One region of the Streptomyces sp. NPDC052236 genome, then DNA from elsewhere that is predicted to be linked to it. Evidence: riboswitches for the same ligand, from Rfam matches in the RefSeq annotation. Region 1 holds a riboswitch; the other holds the start of a gene.

Region 1 (5,878 bases):
GAGATCCGCGCGCCGTAGACGATGCGGCTGAACACGTCGCGGCCGTTCTGCGGCTCAACTCCCAGTAGGAAGTCGGAACTGATGCCGCCGTAGGAACCGGCGGGGGTGCCGAACAGCGGGTCGATCTGGTCCTGGTGGAACTCGTTGGGCGGGTGGCCGAGCAGGCTCACAATCAACGGCGCGAAGATCGCGACGAGCACCAGGAAGACCACGACGATCCCGCCAGTGAGCGCCAGTTTGTCCCGCTTCAGGCGAGTCCAGGCGATCTGCCGCAGCGATCGCCCCTCTACCGACTTCTTGACTACATCCGTCGCGACATCGCCGGCCGCGGCCTTCTCCGCGTCCGTGCCCGTGTCGTGCAATGGTGCCGTCATCGTGGTGGGGACCCCTCTCGGCCGGAGGTAACCGGCCCGTACCCGCCGCTGTAGCGGCTTTGTTCACAACATCTGATGCACGTCGTGCACTTGTACGGCGAACACGCATGAAGTGCTCCGTACGCGGGAACGAATATCCCCTTGTGGCGGAGTCTTCAACGGTCAAGTGATCAGCCGCCAGCCCCACAGAGGAATGTTTGCTCAAACGTGATGAGTTGAGGGGTTTCCGTTATACGGACGTCACCAACGGCTCAGCGGATGGCCATCCGTGACGTATCGGACGAAAGACCCTCGAAAGGTCTACACCAAGGGGCGTATTCAAGCCACCTCAGCGGCCGTGCGGCGGCGGGTAGCCGTAGCCACCGCCCGCCGGTGCGCCGCCGTGGGCGTCGCGGTCGTAGAACGGGCGGGAGTTGGCCCGCAGCCACATCGCCACCGGGTCGTAGTCGTCGGACATCGCGACGGTGGAGACCGGAAGTCCGTCCGGAACCGCGCCGATCGACTGCCGCATCATGGCGCGTACCGCGTCGACCGACGCGTGGCTCGTGTCGTACAGATCCAGCCCGATGGCGAGATACGGCGCACCGAGCGCGGGCTGTACCCAGGCGCGGCGCAACGAGCGGACCGCGGGGGTGCGGTGGGCGTTCTGCGAGAGCAGGCCGTAGAAGTGCGGGATTTCGATGGCTGGTTCGGACAGTCGCAGCGGTCCCGCCGGCATCCGGTCGAGACCGGTGGCGATACGGCGCAGATCCAGCCACGGGATGCCGACGCCGCCGCCCGGGGCATGCGGGTTCAGCCAGATCCCCCAGTGGTCCGGGAACAGGGCGCGGGCGATGTCACGGCCCGCGGCCACTTCGTGCGCACGGTTCCAGCCGGAGACGGCGAGTTCCTGGGCGGAGGTGACGCAGGGCGCGTAATTGACGCCGTCGACCTCCATGTTCCCGTACTGGGCGTCCGGCGACCCGGCCTGGCCATGCCAGAGGAGCATCCAGATCTGGCCACTGGCCGGCTCGGCGAGCGCGTGCAGCAGCGCCTCGTACGCGTCATAGCGTCCGGGAGTCACCTGGCGCAGCATGTGCTCGACCTGCCCGGCCGCCGCAGTGCCTGACGCACTCACTCTGGGTTCCGCCCCTCGTCGATCCAGCATCCAGCACAGCAAACCAGCTTAATTCAGGAGTCGGCACATCGACTTGACGCCTTGACGGCCCTGACGGCCTTGACTGCCCTGACGACTATGCGTGCTGTCGTTGATAAAAGGGCCGCACGCGCTCCAGCATCCACTCGCCGACGGGATCCTGCGCGACATCCAGCAGTACGAGGTTGACGGGCCAGCCCACCTGTACCCGGTGCAGCGCCCTGCCGAGCGCGTCCATCGGGGCGTTGCGCTCCTCCGCCTCCCAGGAGTTGAGCTGAACACCGATGAACAGGGTCGGCGGGTCGCCCTCGATGGACGCGAGCGCCCGGCGGGCGCTCTCCACCACGCCGGAGGACTCGAACTCCCCGGCCGCGGCGGCGAGGAAGTCGACGGGTTCCTCCTGCCAGTCGGGCTCGAAGAGCCGCACCCGGCCGCCGGTGGTCGGTCCGTCGAGCGGCGTACGGCCCACCCGGCACAGCTCGGCGACGGCGGGCGGCGGCAGGGGGGCGCCGACCGCGCCGCCGGGGTTGACGGCGATGCCGAGCTGCGGGGGGAGTCCGCGGGCGAAGTCGCGGGCGGGCGCGACGGTGAAGGAGATATGGCTGCCGACGCAGAGCAGGTACTGCTCCTCGGAGCTGAAGACGGGGACGTAGGCGGCGCCGTCGATCTCCATGGTGGGGAGATCGAGATCGGGGCTGTCGGGCCCGCCGCCGTTGGGGAGCGGCACCCAGATGCGGCTGCGGCCGAGCACTTCGACGAGCCGGCCGCCGGCGGAGGGGTTGCCGAGGGAGGCGGCGAGCGTCTCTTCGAGCTCGTTCGCCGGCCAGGTGTTGGGCGGGTGGGTGTGCATGTGCGGTGTCCTTCTACGTCCTTCTGCCCCGGGTTCCACGGTCCGCCCGACCCTAGCGCCGCCCCGGGGACCGCTGCGCCCGGGCCCTTGCCGGGGCCCGCCCCGAACCCCGCGCCTCAATCGCCGGCGAGGCTTGATTTCCAGCCCGTCCGGCGATTGAGGACCGGGGGTCTGGGGGCGGAGCCCCCAGTTACGGGAAGGGGCGGGTAGGGGAACAGGCCCGCCGCAGGCGCACCCCGCACCCGACACCCCGCACGCACCGCACCGCACCCCGCAAGCGCGAGCTACGCCTCCCCGAACCCCACCCGCCCCAGCACCCCCGCCGCATCCCTGTCCAGCAGCACCGCCGACACGCAGCCCCCCGGCAGCCTCCCCTCCTCCGCCTCGCCGATCAGGCGGCCCACCGCCCGCCGGTGCCTCGCGAAGGCGTATCCGGAGACGCCCCGGCCCCGCTCCCGCTGGCCCGCCCGGGCCACCTCGGGGGCGACGTCCAGCAGCACCAGGTGCAGCCCGCTCCCCCGGCGCCGGGTCTCGCGGGCCAGCCAGCGCCGTACCCACGCCTGCGTGCCGCAGTCGTGCACGACGACGCTCTCGCCGGAGCGCAGCGCCCGCCGCAGCCCCGCGTAGTGGGCGATCCGTACGAACGGGCGGTACACCGCGTACGGCAGCAACCGCGGCATCCGCGCGTCCCACCGGTCGCGCGTGTCCTGTGAGTCGATCCCGCGTCCGCGCGCCGCCCGCCGGATCAGCGTGGACTTCCCGCTGCCGGGCAGACCGGAGACGACCACCACATCACCGGTGGCGAAAACCAGACTGTGCGGAGTGCGCCCCGAGCGGCCCCTCAGGTCTCTGAGTACGGGCACGGACGCCCCGCACAGGTCCCGTACCGGCATGTCCGGCCGGGCGGGCACCCCCGCGGTCGCAACGTAGGCCTCGGACGGCTGCAACGTCATCACGCTCCCCCATGTCGGATCACCCACCCTTGCCCATGAAGTGTAAAGAAATGGTAATGCCCCACCATAGTTCTGCGGCTGCGGACGGGCTCGGGACACGCCGAGGACAAATTGAGGACAAGCTGAGGCCAAGTCGAGACCGGCCTCAGGGCAGGCCGGGACGGACCGCCCCACCCGCCCACTTCCCCATGATGCGTGCAATGATGTGCGCGCCAACTGCATACCGGCCGCTTGAATCCACGCGGGAGAGTCCTGGCCACAGTGCGCCGGGCGCCGAAGGAGCAAGTCCCTCCCTTGAATCTCTCAGGCCCAGTACCGCGTGCGATGAGGCAGATCTGAAAAGCGGGCCGCTGTCGAGCGGCCCCACCCACGGTGCAAGTCACGACCGTCCGTACCCATCAGTACGTACGATCGCGATGAACCTCTCAGGTTCCGATGACAGATGGGGAGGACTGACCTCGCCTTGTCCTCGTCGGCCAGCCATGCCCTGGGAGCCATATCCATGAGCAACGTCCCCCGTCTGACCGCACTCGACGCCGTCCACCGTGCGCTCGGCGCGACCATGACCGACTTCGCGGGCTGGGACATGCCCCTGCGCTACGCCAGTGAGCGCGACGAGCACAACGCCGTCCGCACCAGTGCCGGTCTCTTCGACCTCTCCCACATGGGCGAGATCACCGTCACCGGGCCCGAGGCCGCCGCCTGTCTGGACTACTCGCTGGTCGGCAACATCGCGACGATCGGCGTCGGCCGCGCCCGCTACACCATGATCTGCCAGGAGGACGGCGGGATCCTCGACGACCTGATCGTGTACCGCCTCGGCGAGACCGAGTACATGGTCGTCGCCAACGCCTCCAACGCGCAGACCGTCCTCGACGCGATCACCGCCCGCGCCGACGGCTTCGACGCCGAGGTCCGCGACGACCGTGACGCGTACGCCCTGCTCGCCATCCAGGGCCCCGAGTCCCCCGGCATCCTCAAGTCGCTGACCGACGCCGACCTCGACGGACTGAAGTACTACGCGGGTCTGCCCGGCACGGTCGCCGGCGTCCCCGCGCTGATCGCCCGTACGGGCTACACCGGCGAGGACGGCTTCGAACTCTTCGTCGAGCCGCAGTACGCCCAGCAGCTCTGGCAGGCGCTGACCGAGGCTGGGGGTCCCTCCCATGCCGAAGGCCATGGGGGAGCCCCCGCCGGCCTGGTCCCCTGCGGGCTGTCCTGCCGGGACACGCTGCGTCTGGAGGCGGGCATGCCGCTGTACGGGCACGAGCTGACCACTGGGCTGACCCCCTTCGACGCGGGCCTCGGCCGCGTCGTGAAATTCGAGAAGGCCGGTGACTTCGTGGGCCGCGAGGCCCTGAGCGCCGCCGCCGAGCGCGCCGCGACCAGCCCGCCGCGCAAGCTGGTCGGCCTGATCGCCGAGGGCCGCCGGGTGCCCCGCGCGGGCATGGCCGTGGTCGCGGGCGGCGAGGTCATCGGCGAGGTCACCTCCGGCGCGCCCTCCCCCACCCTGGGCCGGCCGATCGCCATGGCGTACGTCGACGCGGCGCACGCCGCCCCGGGCACCCAGGACGTCTGCGTCGACATCCGTGGCACCCATGAGGCGTACGAGGTCGTCGCGCTGCCGTTCTACAAGCGCCAGAAGTAGCCAGAAGCAGTCGGTAGCAGTCATCGGTAGTAGTCAGAAGTAATCCAGGCCACATCCAGGCCACTCGGTCACGTACCTCAGCACTCCCCCGCGTACAGGAGAATTCACGCCATGAGCAATCCCCAGCAGCTGCGCTACAGCAAGGAGCACGAGTGGCTGTCGGCCGCCGAGAACGGCGTGTCGACGGTCGGCATCACGGAGCACGCGGCGAACGCGCTCGGCGACGTGGTGTTCGTGCAGCTCCCGGCCGTCGGTGACACCGTGACCGCGGGCGAGACCTGCGGTGAGCTGGAGTCGACCAAGTCGGTCAGCGAGCTGTACTCGCCGGTCACCGGTGAGGTCGTCGCCGCGAACCAGGATGTCGTGGACGACCCGTCGCTGGTGAATTCCGCCCCCTTCGAGGGCGGCTGGCTCTTCAAGGTGCGCGTCGCGGAGGAGCCGAAGGACCTGCTCTCCGCGGACGCCTACACCGAGTTCTCCGGCTCCTAAGGCTTAAGGACGTATGGCCATGTCTCTTCTCAACACCCCTCTCCATGAGCTGGACCCGGACGTCGCCGCCGCCGTCGACGCCGAGCTCCACCGCCAGCAGTCCACCCTCGAAATGATCGCCTCGGAGAACTTCGCTCCGGTCGCGGTCATGGAGGCCCAGGGCTCCGTCCTCACCAACAAGTACGCCGAGGGCTACCCGGGCCGCCGCTACTACGGCGGCTGCGAGCACGTCGACGTGGTCGAGCAGATCGCCATCGACCGCGTCAAGGAGCTCTTCGGCGCCGAGCACGCCAATGTCCAGCCGCACTCCGGCGCGCAGGCCAACGCCGCCGCCATGTTCGCGCTGCTCAAGCCCGGCGACACGATCATGGGTCTGAACCTCGCCCACGGCGGGCACCTGACCCACGGCATGAAGATCAACTTCTCGGG
Region 2 (5,878 bases), on a different contig from region 1:
GCCTTCGCCCAGCAGGGCATGGCCCCTGCCAGGCCGCTGACCCATGATCTTTTCAAGGATGTGCTGGAGGCGGTGGGCCAGGAGCTGACCGAGGTCCGGATCACCGACCTGCGGGAAGGGGTCTTCTATGCCGAGCTGGTCTTCGCCAGCGGGGTCGAGGTCAGCGCCAGACCGTCCGACGCCATAGCGCTGGCTCTGCGCACCGGTACGCCGATCTACGGCAGCGATGGCGTCCTCGACGACGCGGGCATCGCCATCCCGGACGAGCAGGAGGATGAGGTGGAGAAGTTCCGCGAATTCCTCGACCAGATCTCGCCCGAGGACTTCGGTACCAACAGTCAGTAAGCCAGTCAGCAAGCGTCCGGGCCGGGCGGCGTCAGCACATTCGAAGAGCTCTTCCCGAATGGGGGGACGCGAAACCACTCTCAGGGTGATTATCACTCGGCGTGGCGAGTGTGGCGATCGTTGACGCACCCCGGGTGACTGCCTACCTTCGAGTTGGCAGGTCAAGGACGGAGGTCGGCGTGAGAAGCAGCGGCGACGGTACGGCTGGGGGAGCATCCGGATGGAGTCTGGGTGACGATGGGCCGTATCCGCTTCACAGGAGTGCGGCCGACACCTCCGCGGAGACGATCGGCTACCGCGGACCCACCGCCTGCGCGGCGGCGGGCATCACCTATCGGCAGCTCGACTACTGGGCGCGTACCGGCCTGGTCGAGCCCAGCGTGCGACCGGCGTACGGCTCCGGTACCCAGCGGCTCTACAGCTTCCGCGATGTGGTCGTCCTCAAGATCGTCAAGCGTTTCCTGGACACCGGCGTCGCGCTGCAGAACATCCGCACCGCAGTGCGGCACCTGCGTGGCCGGGGCGTCAGGGACCTGGAGCGTATGACGCTCATGAGCGACGGCGCGACGGTCTACGAGTGTTCCTCGCCCGACGAGGTGGTCGACCTGCTCCAGGGCGGTCAGGGGATCTTCGGGATCGCCGTGGGCGTGGTGTGGCGGGATGTCGAGGCCGCGCTGTCGCAGCTGCACGGGGAGCGGGTCGACACCGGCGAGACCCTGATCGGGAACAACCCCACCGACGAGCTGGCCCGGCGCAGGCGCGACCGGGCCGTCTGAAGACCAGCCGTCTGAAGACCATGGGTCTCTGAAGACCGGGTGTCCGAAAGCTCCCATTGTCAGTGGCGTAGGGCAGCATCGAAGGTGTGAGAGCCGCGCCGACCATTCTGCATCTGGACATGGATGCCTTCTACGCCGCCGCAGAGCAGGCGGCGAAGCCGAGTCTGCGCGGAAAGCCGGTGGTGGTGGGCGGGCTCGGGCCGCGCGGCGTCGTGGCGACCGCGTCGTACGAGGCCAGACGGTTCGGGGTGCACTCGGCGATGCCGATGGCGCAGGCCAGACGGCTGGCGCCGAACGCCGCGTATCTCGTCCCGCGCTTCTCCCTCTACCGCACGGTCAGCGAGCAGGTGATGGAGCTGCTGGGGCGGCTCTCGCCGCTGGTGGAGCCGCTGAGCCTGGACGAGGCGTTCGTGGACCTGGAGGCGGGCGGCTCGGCCGACGACGCGGACTCGGCGCGGGCGACCGGTGAGCGGCTGCGCGCGGACATCCGCGCGGTCACCGGGCTCACCGGGTCCGTCGGTCTCGCGGGCTGCAAGATGCTGGCGAAAATCGCCTCCGAGCAGGCGAAACCCGACGGTCTGGTGCTCATACCGCCCGGCACGGAGCGCGAGCTGCTCGGGCCGATGCCGGTGCGGACGCTGCCCGGTGTGGGCCCGGCGACCGGCGAGCATCTGCGGCGGGCCGGTATGACGACGATCGCGGACCTGGCGGCGGCGGGCGAGGATGAGCTCGTACGGCTGCTGGGCAGGTCGCACGGAGCCTCGCTGTTCCGGATGTCCCTGGGCAACGACGACCGGCCGGTGGTGTCCGAGCGGGACACGAAGTCGGTGTCGGTGGAGGACACCTTCGACGTCGATCTGCACGACCGGGTGCGGGTGCGGACCGAGGTGGACCGGCTCGCCGACCGGTGTGTGCGGCGACTGCGGGAGTCGGGGCACTCGGGGCGGACCATCGTGCTGAAGGTGCGGCGGTACGACTTCTCGACGCTGACGCGCTCGGAGACGCTGCGCGGGCCGACGGACGACCCCGGAGTGGTGCGGGAGGCCGCCAGGCGGCTGCTGGAGGCTGTGGACACGACAGGCGGGGTGCGGCTGCTCGGGGTGGGCGTCAGCGGGCTCGCGGACTACACCCAGGAGGATCTGTTCGCCCAGGCGGCATCCGCGGAGGCAGCAGAGGAGGCCGAAGCCCTGCCCGAGTCCCCGCAGACGCAGACGCAGACGCAGACGCAGACGCAGACCTCGGAGCAGGCCGGTGAGGCCGGTGAGGCGGCATCCGGGGGCAGGGCTCCGGCCACGGCCGCCGCGTCCATAGTCCCCGGCGAGCGGCGGTGGCCCGCCGGGCACGACGTACGGCATGCCGAGTACGGGCCGGGGTGGGTGCAGGGCAGCGGGGTCGGGCGGGTCACCGTGCGGTTCGAGGAGCCGGGGTCGCCCCCCGGGCGGGTGCGCACCTTCCGGGTGGACGACCCGGACCTGGAGCCCGCCGACCCGCTGCCGCTGGTGGGGCTGGTGGGGCTGGTGGGGCCGGCCCCGGCGGCGGATGAGGGGGAGCCGGGTCAGTCCTCCTCGCCGGAGACCCGGCCGCGGGACCCGTCGCCGGAGGAGGGCGCGGGCGCACTCGGCGGCTCGGGCAGTTCGAGGCCGTAGTGGTGGTAGAGCTGCAGCTCCTGCTCCGGGGAGAGATGACGGCCGACGCCGAAGTCCGGCGCGTCCTTGATCAGCGCGCGTTCGTACGGGATGCGGAGGCCACCGTCGACCAGCTCGCTGGGCTCCAGGGGGACGAAGGCGTCCCGGCTGAACAGGCCGGTGCGTACAGCCGCCCATTCGGGTGCCCCGGTGGCATCGTCCAGATACACCTCGTCCACGGTCCCGATCTTGACGCCGTCGCGGTCGAACGCTTTGCGGCCGATCAGGCTGCGCGGATCGATGTCGGTCTGCACGGTCCCTCCAAAAGGTCGCAAGCCAGCCAAATGCTAGCTAAATACTACAAAAGGGCAGATTTAGGGTGTCGGCCACTGGAGCGATTGGCGCGGGAGCGCGCTGGTAGGCTGGCAAATGGCTGCTGACCCTGTGCGGGAGAGCCCTCCGGTAGAAGTGTGAACGTGCCGGTGGCGCCGAAGGAGCAAATCCTCCCCGGAAACTCTCAGGCCCCCGTACCGCACGGACGAGGTCACTCTGGAAAGTAGGGCGGGCGTCGGACGGCATCCGCTCTCACCGACGGTGAAAGCCGGATCGCGCATTGGCGGCGGTCCGGTGAAACTCTCAGGTTGAGATGACAGAGGGGGAGGCCGTCCGGGCATCCGCGCCGTGGTGCCCCTCGCAGGTCGTGTCAGACCAGGAGGCCTCCTCATGACCGCCAACCGCATACCGCTCTCCCAGCTGGAGCGAGGCACCCCCTTCGAACGGCGTCACATCGGGCCCGACGCCGAGGCCCAGGCCAAGATGCTCGCGCAGGTGGGCTACGGCTCGCTGGACGAGCTGACCGCCGCCGCGGTGCCTGATGTGATCAAGAGCGCCGAGGCGCTGAACCTCCCGGATGCGCGCACCGAGGCCGATGTCCTCGCCGAGCTGCGCACCCTCGCCGACCGCAATCAGGTGCTGGCGCCGATGATCGGCCTCGGCTACTACGGCACGTTCACCCCGCCGGTCATCCTGCGCAACGTCATGGAGAACCCGGCCTGGTACACCGCGTACACGCCGTATCAGCCGGAGATCTCGCAGGGCCGGCTGGAGGCGCTGCTGAACTTCCAGACGATGGTGGCCGATCTCACCGGCCTGCCCACCTCCGGCGCCTCGCTGCTGGACGAGGGGACGGCAGCCGCCGAGGCCATGGCGCTCGCCCGCCGGGTCGGCAAGGTCAAGAACGGCGTCTTCCTGGTCGACGCCGACGCCCTGCCGCAGACGCTCGCGGTGATCGAGACCCGTGCCGAGCCGACCGGCGTCGAGGTCGTCACCGCCGACCTCAGCGAGGGCATCCCGGCCTCGATCGCCGAGCGCGGGGTCTTCGGCGTGCTGTTGCAGTACCCCGGGGCCTCCGGCGCCGTACGCGACCTCAAGCCCGTCATCGAGCAGGCGCACGCGCTGGGCGCGATCGTCACCGTCGCCGCCGATCTGCTGGCGCTGACGCTGCTCACCTCGCCCGGTGAGCTGGGCGCCGACATCGCGGTGGGCACCACCCAGCGCTTCGGCGTCCCGATGGGCTTCGGCGGTCCGCACGCGGGCTATATGGCGGTACGGGACACCTTCGCGCGCTCCCTGCCGGGCCGACTCGTCGGAGTCTCGGTCGACGTGGACGGCAACCGGGCGTACCGGCTCGCGCTCCAGACGCGTGAGCAGCACATCCGCCGCGAGAAGGCCACCAGCAATATCTGCACCGCGCAGGTGCTGCTCGCCGTCATGGCGGCGATGTACGCCGTCTACCACGGCCCCGACGGCCTCCGCGGCATCGCGCAGCGCACCCACCGGTACGCGACGCTGCTCGCGGCGGGGCTGCGGGCGGGCGGTGTGGAGATCGTGCACGGCTCGTACTTCGACACGCTGACCGTCCGGGTCCCGGGCCGGGCCGCCGAGATCGTCGCTGCCGCCCGCGAGGGCGGGGTGAACCTCCGCCTGATCGACGCCGACCACCTCTCCGTCGCCTGCGACGAGACCACCGGGCGCGGCCGGCTGTCCGCCGTCTGGAACGCCTTCGGCGTCGAGGCGGATGTCGAGGCGCTGGACGAAGCGCTGGACGAGGCCACCGCGGACGCGCTGCCCGAGGCCCTGCTGCGTACGGACGACTACCTGACCCACCCCGTCTTCCACCAGCACCGTTCCGAGACCGCGATGCTGCGCTACCTGCGCAGGCTCGCCGACCGGGACTACGCGCTGGACCGTGGCATGATCCCGCTCGGCTCCTGCACCATGAAGCTGAACGGGACCACCGAGATGGAGCCGGTGACCTGGCCGGAGTTCGCGGCGATGCACCCCTTCGCACCGGTCGAGCAGGCCGCCGGGTACCTCACGCTCATCCGCGAGCTGGAGGAGCGCCTCGCCGAGGTCACGGGGTACGACACGGTCTCCATCCAGCCCAACGCCGGTTCGCAGGGCGAGTTCGCTGGCCTGCTCGCCGTACGGGCGTACCACCGGGCCAACGGCGACGACCAGCGCACCATCTGTCTCATCCCGTCCTCCGCGCACGGCACCAATGCCGCCAGCGCCGTCATGGCGGGCATGAAGGTCGTCGTGGTCAGGACCGCGGACGACGGCGAGATCGACGTCGAGGACCTGCGCGCCAAGATCGAGCAGTACCGCGACGAGCTGTCCGTGCTGATGATCACCTACCCGTCCACGCACGGTGTGTTCGAGGAACACGTCGCCGACATCTGCGCGCAGGTGCACGACGCCGGCGGTCAGGTGTACGTCGACGGGGCGAACCTCAACGCGCTGGTGGGTCTCGCCAAGCCCGGCAGGTTCGGCGGCGACGTCTCGCACCTCAATCTGCACAAGACCTTCTGCATCCCGCACGGCGGCGGCGGCCCCGGCGTCGGTCCGGTCGGCGTGCGGGCGCACCTGGCCCCGTACCTGCCCAACCACCCGCTCCAGCCGACCGCCGGACCGCGGACGGGCATCGGCCCGATCTCGGCCGCCCCCTGGGGCTCCGCGGGCATTCTGCCGATCTCCTGGGCGTACATACGGCTCATGGGCGGCGAGGGCCTCAAGCGCGCGACGCAGGTCGCCGTGCTCGCGGCCAACTACATCGCCAAGCGCCTGGAGCCG

The links. A riboswitch is a leader RNA that binds a small molecule or an ion and turns the genes downstream of it on or off. The one in region 1 is predicted to bind glycine.
Region 2: linked by a shared signal. The riboswitch ahead of gcvP (aminomethyl-transferring glycine dehydrogenase) and the one ahead of gcvT (glycine cleavage system aminomethyltransferase GcvT) in region 1 are both predicted to bind glycine.

Annotation. Positions count from the first base shown of each region.
Region 1 covers NZ_JBIUBL010000005.1:168,323-174,200, reverse strand. Annotated here, with positions in the region: gene ACIHCQ_RS11315 (ABC transporter permease) at 1-374, opposite strand, end outside; gene ACIHCQ_RS11310 (enhanced serine sensitivity protein SseB C-terminal domain-containing protein) at 703-1,491, opposite strand; gene ACIHCQ_RS11305 (enhanced serine sensitivity protein SseB) at 1,607-2,359, opposite strand; gene ACIHCQ_RS11300 (AAA family ATPase) at 2,644-3,312, opposite strand; glycine riboswitch at 3,545-3,640, shown strand; gene gcvT (glycine cleavage system aminomethyltransferase GcvT) at 3,815-4,960, shown strand; gene gcvH (glycine cleavage system protein GcvH) at 5,072-5,449, shown strand; gene glyA (serine hydroxymethyltransferase) at 5,469-5,878, shown strand, end outside.
Region 2 covers NZ_JBIUBL010000008.1:4,279-10,156, forward strand. Annotated here, with positions in the region: gene ACIHCQ_RS15355 (bifunctional nuclease family protein) at 1-345, shown strand, start outside; gene ACIHCQ_RS15360 (MerR family transcriptional regulator) at 525-1,121, shown strand; gene ACIHCQ_RS15365 (DNA polymerase IV) at 1,208-2,767, shown strand; gene ACIHCQ_RS15370 (PRC-barrel domain-containing protein) at 2,677-3,060, opposite strand; glycine riboswitch at 3,184-3,289, shown strand; gene gcvP (aminomethyl-transferring glycine dehydrogenase) at 3,470-5,878, shown strand, end outside.